Regions from separate parts of the Paenibacillus sp. J22R56 genome, predicted to be linked through region 3. Evidence: a T-box and tRNA genes for the amino acid it is inferred to sense, from the RefSeq annotation. Region 3 holds a T-box; the other regions hold tRNA genes.
What was found. The T-box of region 3 lies ahead of leuS (leucine--tRNA ligase). A T-box ahead of a tRNA ligase gene usually reads a tRNA of that ligase, here a tRNA-Leu.
Positions count from the first base shown of each region.

Region 1: it encodes a tRNA-Leu, which carries the amino acid that the T-box ahead of leuS (leucine--tRNA ligase) is inferred to sense. The anticodon was not compared.
Region 2: it encodes a tRNA-Leu, which carries the amino acid that the T-box ahead of leuS (leucine--tRNA ligase) is inferred to sense. The anticodon was not compared.

Region 1 is NZ_JBWDNV010000001.1:598,407-604,480, reverse strand. Features, by position in the region: gene AC0YNT_RS02670 (Tex family protein) at 1-14, shown strand, start outside; gene AC0YNT_RS02665 (Rrf2 family transcriptional regulator) at 90-587, shown strand; gene AC0YNT_RS02660 (nitroreductase family protein) at 843-1,487, shown strand; gene cmpA (cortex morphogenetic protein CmpA) at 1,543-1,695, opposite strand; gene AC0YNT_RS02650 (hydrolase/acyltransferase) at 1,773-2,123, opposite strand; gene AC0YNT_RS02645 (SprT family protein) at 2,225-2,698, shown strand; tRNA gene AC0YNT_RS02640 (tRNA-Asn) at 2,813-2,888, shown strand; tRNA gene AC0YNT_RS02635 (tRNA-Ser) at 2,890-2,980, shown strand; tRNA gene AC0YNT_RS02630 (tRNA-Glu) at 3,055-3,129, shown strand; tRNA gene AC0YNT_RS02625 (tRNA-Lys) at 3,181-3,256, shown strand; tRNA gene AC0YNT_RS02620 (tRNA-Leu) at 3,309-3,393, shown strand; gene AC0YNT_RS02615 (response regulator transcription factor) at 3,498-4,190, shown strand; gene AC0YNT_RS02610 (HAMP domain-containing sensor histidine kinase) at 4,187-5,698, shown strand; gene AC0YNT_RS02605 (TolB-like translocation protein) at 5,800-6,074, shown strand, end outside.
Region 2 is NZ_JBWDNV010000007.1:297,416-303,489, forward strand. Features, by position in the region: gene AC0YNT_RS18490 (S-layer homology domain-containing protein) at 1-530, shown strand, start outside; gene AC0YNT_RS18495 (uracil-DNA glycosylase) at 590-1,276, opposite strand; gene rnhA (ribonuclease H) at 1,290-1,967, opposite strand; tRNA gene AC0YNT_RS18505 (tRNA-Leu) at 2,134-2,222, opposite strand; tRNA gene AC0YNT_RS18510 (tRNA-Ile) at 2,244-2,320, opposite strand; tRNA gene AC0YNT_RS18515 (tRNA-Met) at 2,357-2,433, opposite strand; gene AC0YNT_RS18520 (hypothetical protein) at 2,586-2,750, opposite strand; gene AC0YNT_RS18525 (2'-5' RNA ligase family protein) at 2,957-3,469, shown strand; gene AC0YNT_RS18530 (ABC transporter substrate-binding protein) at 3,548-5,077, opposite strand; gene AC0YNT_RS18535 (ABC transporter ATP-binding protein) at 5,084-5,965, opposite strand; gene AC0YNT_RS18540 (ABC transporter permease) at 5,972-6,074, opposite strand, start outside.
Region 3 is NZ_JBWDNV010000002.1:167,627-173,700, reverse strand. Features, by position in the region: gene leuS (leucine--tRNA ligase) at 1-2,056, opposite strand, end outside; T-box leader at 2,139-2,353, opposite strand; gene AC0YNT_RS04565 (stalk domain-containing protein) at 2,440-2,574, opposite strand; gene AC0YNT_RS04560 (stalk domain-containing protein) at 2,606-3,904, opposite strand; gene AC0YNT_RS04555 (DUF350 domain-containing protein) at 4,030-4,473, opposite strand; gene AC0YNT_RS04550 (glutathionylspermidine synthase family protein) at 4,487-5,731, opposite strand; gene AC0YNT_RS04545 (aminotransferase yhxA) at 5,735-6,061, opposite strand.

The DNA.
Region 1 (6,074 bases), on a different contig from region 3:
GCAAACAGGCATAATTTCGTGCTTGCTGGCCTTAAGGACCAACACTATAATACAGATGAGCCTCTAAGATCCTACTTGGGAAGGAGAGGATGAACATCATTATTCAGCCTGACAATCAATCAGATAAACAGCCCGAGCGATGCAGCAGTGCACCCAATCACAAATGGTTTGGTTTATCTCTGCAAGCACTTGTTGTATTATCACGCAAACCAAATGCATGCACAAGCGCTGAGCTCGCTGGGCATTTGAAATCGGAAGCTACGATGCTTCGCCGAGTTCTTGCCAAGCTGGCTCGTGAGCAATTGCTTGAGACAAGAGAGGGTAGAGATGGAGGCTATCGCTTAAAGCGTACTCCGGAGACCATTACGCTTGCTGACGTTTATTTGGCTTTGCGTGTAGGGGAGCCTTTATGCAGCGGAATGCTCGACACAACCGGTATCCATGACTTCGGTCAGGAAATGCGGGTTGCTTTTATGGAGATAACTGATGAGGTGGAACGTAGAACGATCGAAGTGCTGGGGCAAGTTACAATTGCCCAGCTTTCTGAACGGATCTGTACGTTGAAACGAATGGATTTGAATAATTAACATTGGCGGCGGAAAAATAGTCACACTGACCCAGTTGACTTTCCGCCGTCTTAATTTTATACTGTTATCAAAACTGTTACAGATTCGGGCGTACCTACAGCGGCGAAATCGGCATATAAGTTTGCTTATAACTGTGTATAATTATACGCAGTTAATACTGTGAATGATTCATCACAGTCAATGTCCTATATGCCTTTTTATGATTTTAACTGAGCAATCTGTAACACAGATAACCAAATTTGGAGGGAACCGACAATGGCTATTGAAACAAAAGTTGGAACGGAATTTACTGAAGTATTGACATCCCGTCGTTCTGTTCGTCATTATGATCCGTCGTTCAAAATCTCAGATGAAGAAATTAAAGAAATTTTGGAACTGGCAACAAAAGCACCATCTTCTGCTAATACACAATCCTGGCGTTTCCTCGTTGTAACGGATCAGAGCTTGAAGGAGCAATTGCTGCCGATCTCCAATAACCAGCAGCAAGTTGTTGATGCCTCTGCAGTTGTAGTAATTCTTGGCGACCTGGAATTCTATACAAAGCTTGGCGAGATTAACGAAGCAGCTGTTAAGGCTGGCTATATGACGGAGGAGATTGCTGAGCGCTTCACAGATCACTACACGAAGCTGTTCCCTACGATTCCGAAGGAACGTGTAACTGAAATCGTTGCGTTTGACGCTGGTCTTGTAACGATGCAAATCATGCTTGCTGCAAAATCCAAAGGTTATGATACTGTGCCAATGGGTGGATACGACCGTGATAAGCTGAGAGCTTTCTTTGAAATTCCAGAGCGTTACCTGCCGCTTCTCGTGCTGCCAATCGGCAAAGCAAAAGAAGAAGGCCGTCCAACCGTACGTCTTCCATTGGAAGAGATCACGTTCTGGAACGGCGTGAAATAATAAATAAATGCAAAAACTCCCGCGGAGCTGTTAGCTGCGGGAGTTTTTCGTTGAATTAGTGAAGCGTTATTTCGGGACGGTCGCCGTCCTCTGTTTTCGTCGTTTGTTTGCTGCGATAAAAATACCAGCATTCATTCAGCAGTTTAATCTGCCTTAGATCTTTCTTTTGAAACGCACGCATCATTTGATTGCAGAGCCATTGTGGCATTCGTATCTTCTCCTTCCGGCCATACCTGATGTACTAATACGATATGGGGAAGGGCGAATGTCCGTGCAGGTCCTATTTTAGACTTCTTCTTCCTCGTACCACTGCTCAAGCTGAGCTTGCAGCGCGCGGATCTCAGTAAGCAGGGCAATCAGCGGGTAAGCCGATTCCTTCACAGCTGCAAAATCACGTTCCAGTTCATTAATGTAATCAAGACCGGATGCGATCCGGATCGAGCTGTCGTGCAGCTCTACATTATCGCATTCTGCGACAGCGTACGGCAGTTGAGGTACATGATCAGCAGTCAGCTTGTCGATCTCTTTATGAAGACGCAGATTAAGCGCGCTGAGCTGATAAGCATGAGATTCCGGCATTTCAACAAAGAAGATGTTGCTGCCGCTGTTCATAAGGACATAACGCATAGTAGGCATAGTGTAATTAAACTCCCCTCGTAAGACACGTTCTATAATGATTGCTACTTGACAGTGTAGCCTATGATCGCTTTAAAATTCAAGTAGTGGGGGAGAATACTATGACGATAACAATGAATAATGAAGAGCTGCAGCACTGGGTAGAGCGTGTATCGCTCGAAAGCTTTGGACGACCATTCAAACATCTGGCGACGTTCAACGGCAGGCTGAAGGCTACAGGCGGCCGTTACTTTACGAAGTCACATCATATTGAGATAAGTCCACATCAGCTAGCTGCGTTTGGTGTTGAAGAAACCGAAAAAATTATTAAGCATGAGCTGTGCCATTATCATCTCCATATTATGAAGAGAGGGTATCAGCATCGGGATGAGGATTTCAAAAAACTGCTCGCTTATGTTGGCGGATCCCGTTATTGCAACTCACTTCCGGAACGTGCGGCAAAGGCGCCTACGCCTTATAAATACATGCTTGTCTGCCAGAACTGTGGTACGGAATATCCGCGTAAAAGAAGGCTTGATCCTGCCCGTTATGTATGTGGAAAATGTCGCGGAAAACTTTTTTTAAAAAACGCTTGACCTTCTGAAATGACCATGATATATTATTACTTGTCGCCGCGGTAAACAAGCGGTTGAAACGAAAGAAAAAAGCAAGTCAAAAGTAAGTAAATTAGCAGCAATTGATGGATGTATTCCCTGATAGCTCAGTTGGTAGAGCACTCGACTGTTAATCGAGTTGTCACAGGTTCGAGTCCTGTTCGGGGAGCCATGGAGAGATACCCAAGTGGCTCAAGGGGACCCTCTGCTAAGGGGTTAGACTGCGTAAGTGGTGCGAGGGTTCGAATCCCTCTCTCTCCGCCATATTTTTCTTGGTGGACAAGTCGCTCGAGAGAGATGACGATAGAAACAAGAAACAAGAAACAAGAAACAAATAAGGCCCGTTGGTCAAGTGGTTAAGACACCTCCCTTTCACGGAGGTAACAGGGGTTCGAGTCCCCTACGGGTCACCAATTTTCCTCAATGAGTGAAGCAAGCTCTCAAGAGTGCGTTTTACAACATGAGAGCCATTAGCTCAGTTGGTAGAGCACCTGACTTTTAATCAGGGTGTCGAAGGTTCGAGTCCTTCATGGCTCACCATTTACTTCTTCCCTCGAAGTGATGTGGTATGAAGGAAAACAATTTAAAATGTGCGGTAGTGGTGGAACGGCAGACACGCTATCTTGAGGGGGTAGTGTCCCATGGACGTGCAGGTTCAAATCCTGTCTACCGCACCATATCTTAAAACCAACAAGTCCTTGCGCAGCAAGGGCTTTTTTTTGTTTTGTTTTTGTTATAATGAAAAGAATACATAGTAATACGGACGAGGAGTGAACACGGCATGATCAAAGTGCTGGTTGTAGATGATGAAGTTAGTATCTCCAGCGCGATTGCTTATGCGCTGCAGCGTGAAGGATATATAGTGGAGACGGCCGGAGATGGCTTGGAAGCACTGGAAAAGGCAGCAGTATTCAAGCCAGATGTAATGGTGCTTGATGTGATGATGCCAAAGATGAATGGCTACGAAGTGTGCCGAAAGCTTGACGAGAATAACAGACCAGCAGTTATGCTGCTTACGGTTAAGAACGATATTGTAGATAAGGTGCTTGGGCTTGAGCTTGGAGCCGACGATTATATGACGAAGCCGTTTGATATCCGGGAAGTGGTCGCACGGGTAAAGGCGCTGTACAGAAGGCGCCAGATTGAAACGCCGGATCCGGCTTCGAGCAAAGAGGGGCGGATCGAGCTTGGCGGGATATTGATCGAACTGCTCAGCCGCACGGTTAAAATTGATGGACAACTGCTTGATTTGACGCCAAAAGAGTTTGATTTGCTGGCGCTGCTAGCCCAGCATCCTGATCGGGTATATACCCGTGAGGCGCTGCTCGAGCAGGTGTGGGAGATGGATTTCGCTGGCGGAACCCGTACGGTAGATATTCATGTTCAACGGCTTCGCAAGAAGCTGGGTGATTGGCAAGGACACATCCAGACCGTGTATGGTATCGGTTATAAAAGCACGAGGACAAACTCATGACCCGATCCGCCGTTTCCCGGCATAAGTTGAGGATCGGTCTGAAAGGGAAAATAACCTTATTTCTCGCTTTGCTGCTCGCTTTTGTTGTGGTGCTGCTGAGTATGCTGGTGCTTGCGGGTATCCGTGAGGATCAACAAAGAAGGATGGAGCAAAACTTCGCCCAACTAGCGAATTCGGCGAATCTTCGGGTACGTGAGGAGTATTTGACTGGGGAACGGGTATCGCCAGATGAATTTATGGAACGAAATGGCCAAAGCCTGGCAGTGGATCTTGGTGGACAAAGCGGCATCGCGGTCACGCTGTATAGTGCTGCTGGGGAGTTTGCTGGGACATCGCTGCCTGTTCAGCCCCTGACCGATGTAAAGGAAGCACTTGCTCATACGGCCAAAGGTCAAGCGGCATACATTACACTAGGTAATCAGGTCTTGTACCTGGCACCTCTTTATAATGCTGATCAATTTCTTGGCAGTGTACAGTTCCATGGTTCGCTGCAAGAACAAAAAATGTTCTACCGTCATATCCGTGACTTGTTTATCGGGACAGGTGCTGCCGTATTGGCTGTTGGCCTCCTGCTCGGATATTTATACGTTTGGCGGCAAGTGTTTATCCTTGGGAAACTAAATCAGGCTGCCCGGGAGATCGGTCAAGGCCGTTATCTGGATAAGCCGCCTATCCGTCGGCGGGATGAAATCGGAGAGCTGTCAGAAGGGATTTATGATATGAGCGGCAGCATTTCTTCCTATGTTAACGAGTTAAATGAAGAGAAGCAGAAGCTGTTGACCGCTATCCAGCGATTACAGGAGCTTGAGCAGCAGCAGAAGCAATTTATCGGCAATATCAGCCATGAATTAAAAACCCCGTTAACTTCGATTCTCGCTTATTCGGATCTGCTTGGTATGTACAGTGATGATCCAGTTCTGCTGCAAAATGCTCGTATCCAGATCAGCAAAGAAGCGGAACGGTTATATGCCCTTATCGAGAAGGCGCTTCAGCTCTCATCAATGGATATTTACGATTTTGAGACAAATGCTGCCTTATTCGAGGTAAAGCCGCTGCTGGAAGAGGCTCTAGGACGGTTACATATCAAAGCGGAAAAGCGAGGTATTTCCCTTTCTTCCGATTTGATCGATGACCAGGTGTGGGCGGACCAGGAGAATCTTATGCATATGGTCACAAATCTGCTTGATAATGCGGTGAAATATAATCGTTCCGGAGGGTGGGTACGGCTATCGAACCGTTCGGAGACGGATGCGACTGGCGAACGTCGAGTTGTCATCGAAGTAGCGGACAACGGGATTGGTATTCCTGAAGAGCTGCAGAGTCAGATTTTTGATCCGTTTTATACGGTTAGTGATGATCGTTCACGCGAAACCGGAGGTACTGGACTTGGGCTCGCTTTGGTAAAGAGTCTGGCAGAGAAGCAGCATGGCTCCATCAAGCTGGCCGAATCTGGCCCCGAAGGCTCCCGATTCGTTATTTCCTTGCCCGGCGATCCGGTAGGTAACTAAATAATAAGGTTGTTACAACTTGGATACAATTCAGAGATGTTTTCGACATAAGGGGCTTTTATACTAAGAAAAACTGGTTATAAAGTCCGGGAGGATTAGCGATGAACAAGATCATAAAATTAGGCGCAGTGCTGTCGCTCGCAGCAGCTCTTGCAGCATGCTCCTCTACTCAGAATGGTGATCCTGCGAATAATGGTAATAACACGAATAAACACGGGGAATTGACGGTCGTTAAAGGCTCAAAGCCAAAACCGAATCAGGATGTTGTGGTGCAAAGCATTCACAGGTTCGAGGGAGCTAGTATGGAGAAGTGGCTGTCTGACGATCAGGTACAGCTCATGTATACCAAGATCGTCAAGAAAGCTACAGCTACGGA
Region 2 (6,074 bases), on a different contig from region 3:
GAGACTATGCCTTCATTGAGATGTTCATGACTCTTAATGATGAGAAAGATGTTAATAAGGATTACATGGACAGCATTCAAAAGCTGCTCATTTCAAAAATCGCTTCCCTCGATAAGAACAACAATTTCTATCCGAAAAAAGCGATCACTCGTAGTGATGCAGCAGCATGGCTCTATGATGGTATCCAATTCGTAAAAGACACGCCTACGATTCCTGCCTATCAGGAAATCCAAGACCTTAAATTAACCGTTACTTCTGTTAATAAAGACATTAACCAAGTAACGATTTCCGGCCAAGCACCACATCCGGGTTATGGCCTTAAAGTAACATCGATCAACTTCGTTGACGGCCAAGCGGTCATTCAAGTTGAAACGGTTCAGCCAGATCCGGACAAAATGTATCCACAGGTCATTACTGAAGTCAGCGCTACTACTTATGTAGATGCGGCTTACAAGCCTGTACTGGCTTCTGCTGAAGATGGCGTATCTTCATCTGACATCGCTGTAAGCAGCTCTGCTGTGGCTAGCTAAACAAGCTAAAAGCCTCCTGGTCACCTTTATGGTGGACCTAGGAGGCTTTTTTGTATTCCTTATTCCTCCGCCTGTTCAGGCAAAGCCCAGTCAATCTCCTTGCTGCCAATGCTGCGAAGATGTTCATTTACTTTCGAGAATGGACGGCTGCCAAAAAAACCTCTCCTTGCCGCAAGTGGACTAGGATGCGCAGAAGCGATAATCGGATGCTTGTCTGCATCAATAAATGCTGCTTTATCTTGGGCATGCTTGCCCCATAAGAGAAACACTACCGGCTTATCCCGCTCGTTCAGCAACTGAATCACCCGGTTCGTGAACCGTTCCCAGCCGATCTTCTGATGGGAGTTTGGCTGCCCCTCTTCGACGGTCAAAACCGTATTCAGCAGCAATACACCTTGCTTCGCCCATGTCTGCAGAGAGCCATGCTGCGGGATCGGGCAGCCAATATCTTCTCTCAGCTCTTTATAAATATTTCGCAGCGAAGGCGGAATGGCGATTCCCTGCTGTACCGAGAAACTAAGCCCATGTGCTTGCCCTGGTCCATGATAAGGATCCTGTCCAATCAGAACGACACGCGTTTGTTCATACGGCGTATACTGCAAGGCATTAAATATATGCTCGAATTTCGGATATACCGTCTTCGTTTGATACAACCCATCAAGCTGCTCCGCCATTAGTTTAAAATACGGCTCATCCATCTCAGGCTGAAGAAGCTCTGCCCAATCATTGTTCAGTTGAAATTCCATCTGTCTTCTCCCTTTACTTTCTCCCGAAGTCTGCGCGAATTTCTCCCCATTCTTCCGTGTTCCATTTCACAACTTTATTGGAGTACGTATTATTGCGCAGCCAATCAACTGCCCAGTCCGCAAGGTCCCAGATCTGCTTCGTAGAAGCATCTCTAACTAGAGTTGATGCGATCTTTTTATTGCGCAGCCAGCTAAGCGCCGTTCTCGAGTCACTGTAGATCGTCTGGCTGCTGCCTTGTTTCTTCAAATAATCCAACGCATGAACTACTGCGATAAATTCACCAAGATTATTCGTACCGTTCGGAATTGGTCCTACATAGAACAGGATATCGCCGGTTTGTGTATCTACGCCTTTGTATTCCACCGGACCGGGATTGCCTCTAGTCCCCACATCAACCGAAATACTGTTGTAATCGATCTCCTGCTCTTCTGCTGAAGCGGATGCCGACTTAGCGGCAAATGATGCTCCCTTGCTTTTGACAGCCGCAGCAGACGACGTAGACGCTCCTTTGCCTTGCCCCCAGTGGCTTTTCCAGCCCTCTTTATAAGCCGCTTCCGCCTTATCCTTGGATTCGAAAGATTTATATTTCGCCTCTGGATAACCGTTCACCTGCGACTGACACTCCGGCCAGCTCTTGTAAACACCCGGCTGCTTTCCTACCCATACGACATAATGTTTACTACCCGCCATCTAGGAACCACCTTTTCATTCAACATTGTCTTCCTATTGTAAAGGATACGAGGACAAGCATCCACTCCTACTTTATAAGCGGAATGCGCAATGTAAAAACCCCTTTCACCTGGCACAAGGCCAAGCAAAAGGGGTTTATCTTATGAAGCTATGTAGTTCAAGAAAATGGTGCCGAGGACGGGAATCGAACCCGTACGGTGGTCACCCACCGCAGGATTTTAAGTCCTGTGCGTCTGCCAGTTCCGCCACCCCGGCATTTTGTTTTGATGCTTCAAATGGTGGGCCCTGAGGGACTCGAACCCACGACCAATCGGTTATGAGCCGACCGCTCTAACCAACTGAGCTAAGGGCCCTCGTAAAACGCCACGATCACGTTTCAGACGAGTGGTTGGTTGCGGGGGCAGGATTTGAACCTGCGGCCTTCGGGTTATGAGCCCGACGAGCTACCGAGCTGCTCCACCCCGCGATATCCATTTGTTTAAGTCATCAAATTGAAATGGCGACATCAATTAATATACTATACACCTATATACTACGTCAAGCATTTATTTCTCTTTCGAGGAAAATATATGTACGATTCATTTTTAGGCTTATTGTTGTTCCCTCTCCAACATATCCTTAAACAAGAAAACGTACACCAAAACGGCCTTTTTTAGACTTGAATACTTCGATTTCCTGAGGGCATTCATAGCCGTACACCCACCAGTCATTCTCCATCCGTCTTACAAGACATCCTGCTTGAAATTTGGTTTCGTATAACCGTACCCAATATATCCATTTCATAACGAATCCCTCCTCGACACTTATATTGCCCAATTTTATTGCCCAAATTCGGAGAAATCAGCCAAATTGGGTATAATCAAATTATCGCAACTAGCGTAAACGGCTGCACCATTCTTAGGAGGGTGCATACGTTTCGCGAGTGAAATATAAGCACAGGATAGAGAAAACCTATAATTTCTTATATTTAAATGAAGGAGTTGATGAGTATGCTTTATGGTATTGCTGTATTTCCATCACAAGCCGTGCAGGATTTCGCCAACAGCTGGCGTATTCGACATGATCCCCATTATTCGATCATACCGCCGCATATGACTATCCGGGACAAAGAAGAACTTTCTGAGTCTCAGCTGCCGGCGATAACAGAGCATCTGGAAGCTGTCGCATCCCAGACGAAGCCGTTCCAAATCCGATATAACCGCGTCTCTTCCTTTTATCCGGCCAGTCATGTGCTGTATCTGGCACTTGAGGATCCGGCGCCGATGATTAAACTCCATCAAGCTGTATGCCAAGGTCCACTCGACGTACCGGCTCCAAACTTCGTCTACACCCCACACGTGACGATCGGGCAAAATATGCCGCCAGACGAGCTCCATGACCTCTACGGCAATCTGAGGATGTCAGAGGTTAATCTGACCTCAATAATTGATTCGCTGCATCTGCTGCGCAAGACGGTAAGTGGTGTGTGGCATGTTGATAAGACGTTCGCACTGCAAGGATAGATATGCACCATAACGAGAAAGAAGCCCAGCAGGATTTCTGCTGGGCTTCTTTTGCATTTTATCAACCGTCATTTAGAATCAGCCGACCGGTTTAACGTCTACCGCTACATCATCCAATGGCATTGGTTTGCCGCCACCGTCTATATTGCCAGTCGGGTTGTTCTTGATTTTCTCCAGTACAGCATTACCCTTCGTTTCCCATTCCTGCAGCGCTTCCTTCGCAGACATATCCCCTTTGGCCACCTTCTGGAACAGTTCATAACCAGGGGATTGCGCTTCCCAGATACCTGGCTTCTCACGCATCAGCTTTTCTGTATCCGTCGATTGTGGAGGAATCGGCTTCAATGTTGTGAAAGCATCGATATTGTAGCTCATGCCGTTTTTCGGTTTCAAATACTCTTTGCGTGCAACCAGCTCATACGTGCTGCGCGATTTCATTTCCGCCCATTCTGCGCTGTTCGTGAATTGAATGAAATCCCATGCATCATCAGCATTTTGAGCTTTTGCATTAATCCCCATCAGCTGGCTGAAGTAAATATTTCCGCCAATGCCCGGTTTAGATGTTTGTGTAGGCATCGTTACAACATCCCATTCAAATGGGTTGAAGTTTTTTATTTTGGAAGCATTGTTCATCGTGTTGCTCAGTTCATTCACATAGCCATATTCCCCGATGGTCATAGCTACTTTGCCATTCATGAACATATCGCCGCCAATTGGATTGTAGGAGCCTGGATTATCGGTTGTAACCTTTTGCTGCCAAGCGCTCATATCTTCCTGGCTTGGAGAGATCTTTTGTTTATACAGATCTGCTACCGTGTTCCATACCGATTCCCACTGCTCGTTATTCACAAGCATCTTCTCGCCTTTGTCATCCCACATTTTGAGCTGCAATGGAGCGCTGTACGTTTGGATATCGCTGAAGCCGTCGCCAGCCCAGCGGTTAATGGACAAACCAAATTTGCGGTCTGTGCCTTCACCGGAGGATACTAGCTTCGCTTTGTTAATGACATCTTCCCAAGTCATACCATCCACAGGCGGCTCAACGCCTGCATCTGCGAATAATTTTTTGTTATAGTAGAGCGCGGAAGAACTGAAAGTAGGCGTCAATGCGTAAATGTTATTGCTGTCGTCAGCTGACTTGATGCCATCCAGCACAGTTGGTACATAATCAGTCAGATCGAATTTGCTCTTCTGGATGAGCGGATCAAGCTGCTGCAGCAGATTATCTTGAATCAGACGGCGCAGCATGCTGTAATCCAGAATAACAACGTCAACTGGATTATCACCGGTAAGCATTTCCTTCATTTTTACAAAAGGATCCGGCTGTGGAGTCACGCCATCCGGTCCCGGTGTATCGTAGCGCTGCTCATTATAGTCAATCGCACTTACGATTTCGAAATCAATATTTTTATGCATCATTTCGTACGTATCGGTATACTGCTGGCGGACATAAGATTCGTTATCAGCTCCTCCGTACAGGACCCCAAGACGAAGCACATGTTTCTCTGCCGTGCTCTCTGAACCTTTGCTGCATGCCGCAAGAAGCGAAATAATCATAATTAGTGCCAATGATAAAAATGTTGTTTTAGACGCCCATTTTCTGTTCATTCGTTTCTAACCCCCCAGTGATTTAGGCGGCGAAATGATAATCCGCTCACCGTCAAATTCCATCGATGCCTTGTCTTTAATGTTTAATGCATTCAAGTACTCCTTGGGCACCTGTAATCGACCTACACGATCAACAACGACATATGCCTCATGAACGGCTTGAAGTCCTTTCTCTTCTGGCTCCTCACCTCCACCGGGAATCATATTCGGATTTCTTTTCAGAAATTCCGTACTTGTTAGACCATCACGTATAGCAACAACACGGTCTACCTTGCCTGCAAGGGTAAGATCATGAGTAACGATAACGATCGTAACTCCCAGCTCCTTATTAAGCTTACGGAATATGCCCATGATAAGATCGGAGGTTGCGGTGTCTACAGACCCCGTAGGCTCATCAGCGAGCAGAAGCTTCGGGCGATTACATAGCGAGATAGCAATAGCAACACGCTGCTGCTCGCCGCCTGAGAGCTGATGCAGCTTGTTATGCATCCGCTCCTTGAGACCAACCCATTCGAGAAGTTGTTTCGCATAAGTCCGGTCTACTTTACCAGAGAGCATCATTGGCATTTCAACGTTCTCTAATGCTGATAAATAAGGCAGCAAGTTACGTGCGTTGTTTTGCCAGATGAAGCCTACCGTCTCACGCTTGTATTTAACCAGATCATCCTCTGAGATTTTAAGCAAATCCCACGGTCCGACCTGAACGGAGCCTGCAGAAGGGCGGTCAAGTCCGCCCAATATATTCAGTAAGGTTGATTTCCCGCTGCCACTGTTGCCGATAATGGCCATCAGCTCGCCGTCTTCCACCTTCAAGTTAAGTCCTTGCAAAGCGACAACTTCCAAGTCATCACTCTTGTAAATTTTAACGAGTCCTTCGCATGTGATCATATGTTGTTACCGCTCCTCTCCCATTTTGACCGCTTGATGCACACGCAGCCTGCGGATATGCAGGAAGAGCAGCACTGCTCCTGTGACCATCATAAATCCAACTACTGCA
Region 3 (6,074 bases):
ATTGGCTGATCGCCGTATTAAAGCGCAGGTTCTCAAAGTCATCCGTTACTTTCTTGATTGTACGGTGCCAAGTTTGCTTGAACGCCTTAGTCGTCTCGCCATCTGAGATTTTCGATGTTACGCTGCCGTCATCACTGATGAACAAGCGCCATACGCGGCTCAGGAAGCGATAAGTGCCTTCTACGCCGTTTGTGTTCCATGGTTTTGTTGCTTCCAAAGGTCCCATGAACATTTCGTACATACGAAGTGTATCAGCACCGAACTCGCCAACAATATCGTCCGGGTTAATCACATTTCCGCGTGATTTGGACATTTTCTCGTTGTTGGTACCAAGAATCATACCTTGGTTAACCAGCTTGTGGAAAGGTTCTTTTGTATTCACGACGCCAAGATCGTAGAGTACTTTATGCCAGAAACGAGCGTACAAGAGGTGAAGCACCGCATGCTCAGCTCCGCCGATGTACAGGTCAACCGGCAGCCATTCCTTTTGCTTCTCTGGCGAACAAATTTCGTTCTCGTTCTTCGGATCGATAAAGCGCAGGTAATACCAGCAGCTTCCCGCCCATTGCGGCATCGTGTTTGTCTCACGACGAGCTTTCATGCCTGTCTCCGGATCAACTGTATTCACCCAATCGGTAACATTCGCAAGTGGTGACTCACCTGTGCCGGATGGTTTAATCGCTTCTACATCAGGCAGTACCAGTGGCAGTTGATCTACCGGAACCGGCTTCATTGTGCCGTCTTCCAGATGAAGAATTGGAATTGGCTCACCCCAGTAACGCTGACGGCTGAACAGCCAATCGCGCAGACGGTAAGTCACTTTACCTTGACCTTTACCCGAAGCATCCAGGTGCTCAATCATTGCTTTAATGCCATCTTCATTGTTCAAGCCATTCAAGAAATCAGAGTTTACGTGAGGACCATCGCCTGCATAAGCTTCTTTCGTTACGTCGCCGCCTTGGACAACCTCAACGATTGGCAGATCAAATTGTTTTGCAAACTCCCAGTCGCGTGTATCATGGCCTGGTACCGCCATAATTGCACCTGTTCCGTAACCGGCAAGTACATAATCTGCAATCCAGATTGGTGTCTTCACGCCGTTAACTGGGTTGATTGCATAAGCACCTGTAAATACGCCTGTTTTGTCCTTCGCAAGGTCAGTACGCTCCAGGTCGCTCTTACGTGCTGCTGCTTCTTTGTAAGCTTCAACTGCAGCCGCTTGATCCGCTGTTGTAATTTGAGCAACCAATTCATGCTCAGGAGCAAGAACGCAATAAGTTGCACCAAACAACGTATCTGGGCGAGTTGTGAATACAACCAGCGAAGCATCGTGACCATCAATCGCGAAAGTCACTTCAGCACCTGTCGATTTGCCGATCCAGTTGCGCTGCATATCTTTAATGCTTTCCGACCAGTCGAGCTCTTCCAGATCTTCAAGCAAACGTTCTGCATATTCTGTAATTTTCAGCATCCATTGACGCATTGGCTTACGGATAACCGGATGGCCGCCGCGTTCGCTGAGGCCGTCAATAACTTCTTCGTTAGCCAATACCGTACCAAGTGCCGGACACCAGTTAACGGGAACTTCTGCGACATAAGCAAGACCTTTGTTATACAATTGGATGAAAATCCATTGTGTCCATTTGTAATAATCCGGATCTGTTGTGCTGAATTCGCGGTCCCAGTCATATGAGAAGCCAAGCGATTTGATCTGACGGCGGAAGTTGTTAATATTCTCAACCGTAATCTCACGCGGATGGCGTCCTGTTTGCAAAGCATATTGCTCAGCCGGCAAGCCGAAAGCGTCCCATCCCATTGGATGCAGAACGTTGTAACCGCGCATCCGTTTGTAACGGGATACGATATCCGTAGCTGTGTAGCCTTCAGGATGACCTACGTGAAGGCCTGCACCGGATGGATAAGGAAACATATCAAGGGCATAGAATTTTTTCTTACCCGGATCTTCCGTTGTTTTGAAAGATTTGTTCTCATCCCAATATTTCTGCCATTTCGGTTCTACCGTCAGCGGGTTGTAACCGTGAAATTCCTGACTCATAATCATATCCTCCTAAATGTGTGCGACGCTCTAAGCAACGCATCATCAGACATAAAAAAACTCCCGCCCCCAGCGTATTATCGCTAGGGACGAGAGATTATTCCCGTGGTACCACCCTAGTTAACGGCCGGCATTCTTTGCCTTCCGCTCACTCATTGCCTTTAACGCAGGCTAATCGTTGCGTTCTCACGCAAGGCTCCAAGGCGAGATTCATATCGCTGCAGGTCCGGCTTGCACCAACCGCCGGCTCTCTAAGCCTTGCCCCGCGACACTACTGTTCCTCTTCAACGCCATAAGTATAGTAAAACATGGTTATCCCCGATTATAATATTAAGTTAGCCATGTGTCAAGAAGACACGATGTTCACATGACCCTTTCTAGACTTAAGTACCTGTTTTAATGGTCACGGTCTTATCATTTTCATCCCAAGTTACCTTCCCACCCAATGACTCACTTATAAATCTAGCTGGAACAAGAGTATTATTATTGACTAGCGTCGGTGGTGAGTCGAGTGTAATCTTTTCCCCATTTACCGAAGCAGTTGGATTATTAATCAGTGAGCTGAATTGTGATATCTCCTTTTTTCGCTGTTATGGAAGAAGTAGTGGCGTGCCATTCCAGCTCAGCGCCTAACGCTTCCATGATTGCTCTTAAGGGTACCATTATACGATTATTTATACTCACAGGCGGCTGATCTACTTGTAATGTTGTACCGTCAATTTCGACAAAGATAGGGTCTTGATCTAATATTTCATTCGAGTAACTTGCAATCCCCACCGGGATCGTCCGACTCCCCTTCTTTCCATCCCCAACTAAGCCGCCACCCCATGCCCATAATGTACCGTCTGCTCTTATGGCCATTGATCGGAAACCTACTCCGTGTGCGGCGATACTTGTTACTTTCTTCAGACCTTTTACTTGTACGGGCACATCACTCGAATCCCAAGTGCCGTTGCCTAACTGTCCTCCGGAGTTCGTGCCGCTAGCCCAGACTGTTCCATCTTTTTGCAGCATAAGCGGGCCGCCTGCACTTGCTTGAATTGAAATAATGTCCTTAACTCCCTCAAGCATCCGAGGAGACAAGTCGTTTGCAGCAGACTCCCCATTGACTAAGCCTATACCGGCAGCTCCCCAATACCACACTGTTCCGTCTTCTTTTAACCCGTAAGTATACTCACCACCAACAGCTACTTGAATGATATCTTGAATGCCCGGCAATTGCGTCTCGTATTGCCACACGGTCCCATCCTTCTTAAGCGCTACAAAACTGCCATATCCAGAAGAGATCGAGATTATATCGCGTAATCCCTCCAGTTGAATTGGACGATCAGGAGAAGTGATATTACCTTTAGAGTCTTTGAAATAGAATCCTCCCCAGCCCCACACTGTACCGTCTGATTTAACGGCAAAGCTTCGGGTCCAATCTGCCTCAATAGCAACAACATCAGATATTCCCTCTACTTTGTGTGGAATAACCAAGCTATCCGTGTTGCCATTACCCAACTGACCACTATCGTTACCGCCCCATGCCCACACTGTACCATCCTTTTGAAGAGCAAGGGAATGTACCTGCCCTGCAGCTACAGCAATCACATTTTGTAATACAGGCACTTGTTCTGGTACTAGCGCATATAAATTCGTTTCTGTTCCTTCTGCTCCATAGGTTGTAATATCTCCCCATTGCCAGGCAGTCCCATCCTTCTTAATCGCCAAACTGTGAATGGTACCTACTGCAATGGCCTTCCATCCCTTAGAAGCGGAAGACGCAGCCTGTACAATCGATGATTGAAAAATCATTATTCCGATGATCGCTAAAATTAATAAACGGAAGGCAGATAAGTTCTTCATAACTAAAAACGTCAACTCCCATTAATTCAAGTAAGATTCCTACCTGATTATACCAAATTCAAAAGGGTAAAAACGCAAAAAAAATAGACTGATAGGATTCCCCCTAAACAGTCTATCCATCACTCCTACCCAATCAAATCAGGCTCATATGTCAAGCAGCCCGCGATAATCATGCCAACACTGCAGGAGATAAGCAGAATAAGAATACCTACTGCAATATTGTTTTGCTCAATCGCTTTGAAGATTGTCACGTTTACTTTAAGCGCTTTGCCGAACAGGTAAGTTATAAACTCTGTCACATAATACAGAATAACTAGAGCGACAATCCCGATTACACCCCATAGCAGCATATCTGAGAGCGATACGGAGTTCTCAGCTGCTGCACGCACGACGATTGCAAGTCCAGCTAGTCTGCCGCCGAGTGAAAGTGCCGCTGCGACGTTACCTTTGAATATAAGAGCGAATTCTTTATTCTTGGTCGTCAATTCAAATAAGAGAAGACCTACGATCATAATCGCAAAGCCTACTAAAGAATAAACAAGGAAATCTACATATAAATTTTTGTCCATTACGATTAGCTCCCTACAAAGATTTATTTATGCCTACCGGCAAAAAATACGATAAATTGTCTGTGATTTGATTGCCGATCCGAATACCGATTGCACCAGCTTTTCCACCAATCAGAAAACTCCCGAACATATATGAGCCCTGGCGTAACCCTTTTTCCGTCTGAAAGGCCGTAGTTGGCAGCTCTACGTATTCCTGATACACCTGAAGATAATCCACATAGGAGTTATGACTATCTTCTGCCGCTAAAACACCATTGCTGTCAAAAATCTTAACCGTATCCCCCTCCCGGCCAAAAGCAGGCTTCCTCACATATTTCGTCTGCCGCTTAAGAAAGCTATCCGGTTCAAGATAGGTTGGGAGAAAATGCTCTTCTATCCATAGATGTTCTTCAGCAGTAAAAAATGGACTGTCTTCTTCATGAAGCCCCCAGATAATAGCAAGATCAGCTTTCGACTGAAGCAGGAACGCGGAAGGCGGATTAACCACCGCTACTTTCTTCTGCTCAATCAATTCCAGCAGCCAAATCCCAATCGGATTCCCCGCTTCATCCTCATCTTCGATCAACTGCTCTACCGGAAAGGTTTGCCGATATAGTACATCAATTAAGCGGCCTTCCTGGTCAAAGAGACCAACACCTCGGATAATTTGCAGCTGGTCTAGCGGAACAAAGCTGGACGGAATACGGATAAGACTTCTTAAATAAGCTGCTGTATGAGCATCCTCCACATTGTCTCCATGTGCAGTGAACACGACATATGGGGCTTCCTTTGAAGTGCCAAGGTATTCAAAGCTCTCAACAATCGCTTTTTCTACGGCAAGCGCCAGCTGCTTCACATATCCTTCATTCGGATTATGCTGATCAAATGCTTCACAGACACAGCCATTTACATCATGAAGTTCTTTAATAAAAGTTGGTGTATCTGAATTAATCTCCATACATTTGAACGTATCGCCTGATCTCACCAAGTCTAATCTTGCAATTACACTCTCGACAGACAGGCTGCTAGTTCTTATGTAGGTTAACGTTTCTTTTGGGAAACCAAGACATAATAAAGTGTCGTCATCTACGGTTCGAAGCAAAGCGGCTGTCTTGAAAAAAATATGGCCAATCCGGTTCGTCGATTCCCGAATCTTTTGGACTTCTTCTTTCGTAAGGGAATAGAAATCATAAAGAGAATAGTCTTCTCCGTATAAATCTGCCCAATAATCGTCTATCTGGTCGTAGAAGGCTTTTCTTGCCTTAGCAAATTCATTCACTCGCTAACCTCCGCTAATCGAGCTTCCTTTACCAAACCCGGAGCTCGTTTTGCTTGAGATGCTGGATTTATAAGTGGAATAAGAGCTGTTTTTCTGCAGTGCAGAACGGGATGAATAGTAACTATTGCCATAATAGTAATGACGATAATAGGAAGAGCTGGAATCATCACATTGATAGACCCCTTGCGAGCTGTCCCACTCCCAGTCCCTGCATTGACTGTCGTTAGGCACTGCAGTCCTTGGGTAACTGGTCGACTGGCCGCAGCCAGTGAGCGCTGTAGCCATGGCAACAGCGGAAACGCCAAGCATTGCTTTTTGAGTTAAATTCATAGACTAGTTTCCT